Linked DNA regions of Prochlorococcus marinus XMU1405. The protein of the gene in region 1 interacts with the protein of each later gene in a pairwise test. Links are inferred from orthologs where the notes say so. Each region holds a gene or a part of one and is shown on either strand. Other genes may lie near its edges.

Region 1 (3,028 bases):
CTTAAATTAAAAGAAATTTTAATTCCTTTGTTAGTCAAGCCAGATAATGAGCATAAGCCACCAATACCTAAACAAAGAAATTCAAAATCCAAGGGTGGTTTTTCTAAAAAAGCTGGTTCAAATTTGAAAAAGAACATTTCAAATTCTTCAACAAGTCTTTTCCCATGCAAACTTGATGAAGCAATTGAAAAGAAACTCTCTCTTTTATCTGATGAACTGGTTAAAAATTGGGGAGATAGACAACTTACTGTCTTGCAGCTTGATGACAGGATAGCTACAGCTGCAGAAAAAGCACCAACTGATGATGACTTGATAAAGCTTTTGAGAGAATCTTTGTCTGATGTAAAAAAAGAATATGAGAAAGTTTTGATTCATGAAGAAGAAAAAGTTAGAGAGGCTGGTGGTTTACATGTCATTGGTACTGAGAGACATGAATCGCGAAGAGTGGATAATCAACTTAGAGGAAGAGCAGGAAGACAAGGAGATCTTGGAAGTACAAGATTCTTTTTATCTTTAGAAGATAATTTATTAAGGATTTTTGGAGGTGATAGAGTAGCAAATCTAATGAATGCTTTTAGGGTTGATGAAGATATGCCTATTGAGTCAGGAATGCTTACTAGGTCTCTAGAAAGTGCTCAAAAGAAAGTTGAAACCTACTATTACGATATTAGAAAACAAGTTTTTGAATACGACGAGGTAATGAACAATCAAAGAAAAGCAGTTTATAGCGAAAGACTAAGAGTATTGAAAGGAATTGATTTAAAAAGTCAAGTAATAGGATATGGAGAAAGGACAATGATTGAAATTGTAGATGCTTATATTAATCCTGATCTTCCTCCTGAAGAATGGAATATTGATCAATTAATTTCTAAAGTCAAAGAATTTATATATTTATTAAATGATCTTAAATCTGATGACATTAATTTACTTTCAATAGAAGAATTAAAAAACTATCTTCAAGAGCAGTTGCGAATAGCCTATGATTTAAAGGAATCACAAATAGAAAAGATTCGTCCAGGATTAATGAGAGAAGCTGAAAGATTTTTCATTTTGCAGCAAATTGATAATTTATGGCGAGAACATCTTCAATCCATGGATTCTTTAAGAGAGTCAGTTGGTCTAAGAGGTTATGGTCAAAAAGATCCTTTAATTGAATATAAAAACGAAGGATATGATATGTTTCTCGAAATGATGACAAATATGAGACGAAATGTTATTTATTCAATGTTTATGTTTCAACCTAAAATTGGTGAGGATGATAAAAAATAAATCATTATTTAATCATCTCCAAGAAATTCTATTATTTCTTTGTCCTTAAGATTTTGAGCATTACCGAGTTTAGAAATATCAATTGATTCAGAATTGTTTAGACATTGTAGAGCTTTCTGTAATTTAAGAATTTCATTTTCCAGTGAGTCTATTCTGTCCATTAAATTTTTAATCACATTAGCTTCTGCGTCTGGCAAGGCAGAGTGAGCCAATGGATTTACTTTCACGCCACTTTGATGTACGACTCTGCCAGGAACTCCAACCACAGTACTATTTCCCTCTACATTACGGACAACAACTGAACCAGCTCCAATACGAGTATTAGATCCTACTGTAATGGATCCAAGAACTTTTGCACCTGCTCCAACTACAACATTTTCCATTAATGTTGGGTGTCTTTTCCCATGACTTTTACCAGTACCTCCTAATGTTACTCCTTGATAAAGTAGACAATTATTGCCTATCTCAGCTGTTTCACCAATTACTACTCCCATCCCATGATCTATGAAAACCCGTTTACCAATTTTGGCGCCAGGATGGATTTCAATGCCTGTAACTAATCTGTTGAGATGACTTAATAAGCGTGGTATGAGAGGAATCCTTAATTGCCATAATTTATGCGTAAACCTATGCATTACTATTGATTGAAAGCCTGGGTAGCAAAGAAAAATTTCTAATATTCCTCTGGCAGCAGGATCCCTTTCTTTAATAATTTCTATATCTGATTTAAAAGTTCTAAACATTATGGTCTAATTAATAACTCCTATTTCCTTTTTTAATTGATTTATTGTTTCAATACTCAAATAATTTTTAGAGCATATTATTTGAGGTAATCGCATAAGTTGCGACCGATTTCTCAATAACGTAGTTTCTACAACGGATAAACTAGGCCCATCGCAAACTATATGGTTGGAGGCCTTTAAAAGAGATAGTAATCTACTGTTATTATCTGAGATTGCGGTCATCAGCATTAATTCACTACCTCGCATGCTGTGTATGATAACTTCTGCCGCCCTTAGTAAGCCAGGACTAATACTTACAATACCAACACAATTTCCGGCATCTAATTCTTTAAGAATTTTCAATTCTTTTTGAAAGTCACTCAAGTCAACTGCAATTGCTCTTACCCCATGTTGTTTAGCTACTTTTTCTAAAGGTTGTAAAAAATATCTGCTTGTCACAATAGTTCCGTTATTAGAATTACTTAAAACTTTTTCTAACTCTTCCATAGGAACAACTTCTACAGGTACATTAATTTTAGGAGAGAGGTCTTCTGCTATTAGCATAGAGGCGCCAATATCTTCTCTAGGAGTACTGACTATTATTCTCGCTCCACATTTAATACGCCAATCAATTTCTTTGGTTACTATTTCTCTCGTTTCTTGTAAGGTAAAGCCAAGATTTATGAAATTATCAATAGCCTTTTTTGCTTCTTGATCAGGTGGTGAACTTATTTTATCTTTCGAGTAAACTGATTTTTTGAAGTTTTTTTTAGTGAGATTATCTCTAACATAAATACCTGATCCAGCTATTGCTTCTACAACTCCATCTATTTCAAGTTGTCTGTAAACTTTGCTTATAGTATTTCGATGAAGTCCAGTCTGCATTGCAAGTTGTCTAGTACTAGGCAATCTGTGACCAGGCGGATAATGCCTTGCAGCAATTGCAAAGCAAATTTGATTATATAGTTGAGTAGATGCTGGGATATCACTTTCTTGTTGAATATGGAATCTCACTTTGCAAAATCCTGACTAGTTAA
Region 2 (2,952 bases), on another replicon or contig:
TTATGATTATTTACTTGATCCTTCATTAATTGCTAGTAAACCTTCTCCAATTAGGCATGAATCAAGATTGATGATAGTTAGAAATAGTGTTTTAGAAGAAGACTGCTTAACTAATAAATTTACTAAGAATCTTTTAGATGAATTTAGAGAAGGCGATCTTGTAGTTGTTAACAATACTAAGGTAATGAAAGCTAGGTTAAAGGTTGAATTAGAAAATGGAACGTTAGTCGAATTATTAGTCTTAGAAAGATCCCATGAATGTGTTTGGTTATGTTTGGCAAAGCCAGCGAAAAAGTTAAAAATAAATAGAAAAATAATATTAAAATCTCCTTCTGCACAAAATATTAATTTGATGGTTGATGGGGTTGATGAAGAAACTGGAGGGAGATTTATTAAATTTCCTGAAAATATAACTGATCTTAATTCAATGAATGATCTTCTTGATAAATATGGGGAAATCCCTCTCCCGCCTTATATAAAAAATACCGAAGAAGAATCTTTTCATGAGAATAGTTATCAAACTGAGTATGCAACTAATCCAGGGGCCGTTGCTGCGCCAACTGCTGGTTTACACTTAAGCAAAAGTCTTATTTCCAATCTAAAAAAAAAAGGAGTAATAATTTTACCGATAACTTTGCACGTGGGCTATGGAACATTCAAACCAATTGATCAAGAAGATCTAAGTAACTTAAAACTTCATAAAGAATGGGTAAGTGTTAATAAGGAAGTAGTGGAGGAAATAAAAAAAATAAAGAAAACAGATAGAAGAATAATTGCTATTGGGACAACTAGCGTGAGAGCTCTTGAAAGTTGTTATTCTCACGAAATTAATGACTATATTCCCATAGCGAAGTACGTGGATTTAGTAATTAAGCCAGGTTATAAATTTAAGGTAGTGGATGGATTATTAACTAATTTTCATCTTCCTAAAAGTTCATTATTACTTTTAGTAAGCGCAATGATTGGTAGAGAAAGATTATTAGATTTGTATGAAAAAGCCATAAAAGAAAAATTTAGATTTTTCTCTTATGGCGATGCGATGTATATTTCACCAGATTCATTACTGGAGAAAAAATAGATTTAGGCTTTGACTGGTTCTTGAATGATTCCGCTTGGAACTTCAGTAAACATAATTGATGATAAATATCTCTCTGCTAAATCAGGTAGAACAACTACAATAGTTTTCCCCGCATATTCATCTTGTTCAGCTAATCTAACAGCAGCAGCAGCAGCAGCTCCACAAGATATTCCGACTAATAAACCTTCTTCTTTTGCTAATCTAAGAGCCATCTCGATTGACTCGTCATTTGTCACTTGTTCAACCTTATCTACAATTGTTAAGTCAAGGTTCTTAGGAATAAATCCTGCTCCAATTCCTTGAATTTTATGTGGTCCAGATTTAACCTCTTCTCCATTCATTGTCTGTGTAATAACAGGACTATGTGATGGTTCTACAGCTACAGAAGTAATTTTTTTGCCCTTTTCTTGCTTAATGTATCTTGAAACTCCTGTAATTGTGCCGCCAGTTCCAACCCCTGCAACTAAGACATCAATTTCACCATCGCAATCATCCCAGATTTCTGGTCCAGTAGTTTTGAAATGAATTTCGGGGTTTGCTGGATTATCAAATTGACCTGGCATGAAATATTGAGAAGGATTACTTTCTGCAATTTCTTTAGCCTTAGCTATTGCTCCAGGCATACCTTTAGATGCTTCTGTTAAAACAATTTCAGCACCCAACACTGCCATAACCCTTCTTCTTTCAATTGACATGGATTCTGGCATTGTAAGGATGAGTTTATAACCTCTTGCTGAAGCAGTAAAAGCTAGAGCAATTCCTGTATTTCCAGAAGTTGGCTCAACAATAGTTTTGTCTTTTGTGAGCTTCCCACTTTTCTCGGCATCCCAGATCATGTTGGCGCCAATCCTGCATTTGACACTATAAGCAGGGTTTCTACCTTCAATTTTTGCAAGTACTGTAGCTTTCGCGTTTTTAGTAACTGATTTTAATTTTACTAATGGAGTGTTTCCAATAGCAAAACTGTTGTCCTCATAAATTTTTGCCATTTATATATTGAGAAAATATATTTTAATACTAACTATTATTCAGAAAAAGAGTATATAAGTTTCTATTCGGTAAATACTAGGAATTTATAAATTATTTAGTGCCTCAGAAAAGGTTTCCCATAATTGAGCTTGGTCTTCTAATCCAACTGATACTCTAATAAGGTGCGAGGGTATACCAAAACTTTCAGCCCAATCCAACTCGTCATAATGAGCTAGTAAAACATAAGGACAAACTAGAGTAAATTTTGTACCTAAACTAGGTCCTTTAGACACTTTTAGAGAATCATAAAACTTTTTAGCTTTGTTCAATCCTCCATTCAATTCAAACGATAATAAGCAGCCGTATCCCCCATCAGAAGTAAGTAAAGAATTAAAATTTGGACAATTTTCAGGATGGAAAATATTTTTAATCTCGCTATGGGTCTCTAATCTTTTTTTTAATTCTAAACATGCTTTATTTTGTTCAAAAACTCTTTGATTTACATCTCTACTAACTTTATCTAGATAAACTGTATCTCCATCGGAAAGTGTTGGAAGATTAATCTCGTTTAATGCATTTCTAAATTGATCAATCCATTTGCTTTTTGGATTTAGTATCAATGATCCGGCAAGAATGTCACCACTTCCTGAAAAAATTTTTGTAAGTGAAGTAAAAACTATATCTGCATGTTCTAAGGAATTTATATTTAAATTTGAACCAATTGTATCGTCAACAATTAAGGGAATATTTAACTTTTTTGCTATTTTTGAAATTTTTTTAATGTTTACACATTTGAGCATTGGATTACTCGGGAGTTCAATAATTAATGCTGATGGATTTATTCTTTTGATTTCTAATTCAATATCCGCGCTATTTTCTTCTGTAATTAACTTAGCTCCGTGAAA

Evidence for each region.
Region 2: the proteins of cysE (region 1) and cysK interact in binary tests that used the Escherichia coli proteins (3 or more experiments, as listed by UniProt). The link is inferred for Prochlorococcus marinus XMU1405 from one-to-one orthologs.

The regions. Positions count from the first base shown.
Region 1 is NZ_JAAORF010000003.1:560,605-563,632, reverse strand. The notes cover bases 146-2,979. They hold cysE (serine O-acetyltransferase), read right to left. Parts: upstream 2,013-2,979; coding sequence 1,278-2,012; downstream 146-1,277. Other genes in these bases: HA148_RS09130 (GntR family transcriptional regulator), read right to left, coding at 2,019-2,979; secA (preprotein translocase subunit SecA), read left to right, coding at 146-1,269. Outside these bases: more of secA, read left to right, coding at 1-145; more of HA148_RS09130, read right to left, coding at 2,980-3,005.
Region 2 is NZ_JAAORF010000001.1:362,903-365,854, forward strand. The notes cover bases 75-2,832. They hold cysK (cysteine synthase A), read right to left. Parts: upstream 2,068-2,832; coding sequence 1,081-2,067; downstream 75-1,080. Other genes in these bases: queA (tRNA preQ1(34) S-adenosylmethionine ribosyltransferase-isomerase QueA), read left to right, coding at 75-1,078; HA148_RS02110 (PLP-dependent transferase), read right to left, coding at 2,152-2,832. Outside these bases: more of queA, read left to right, coding at 1-74; more of HA148_RS02110, read right to left, coding at 2,833-2,952.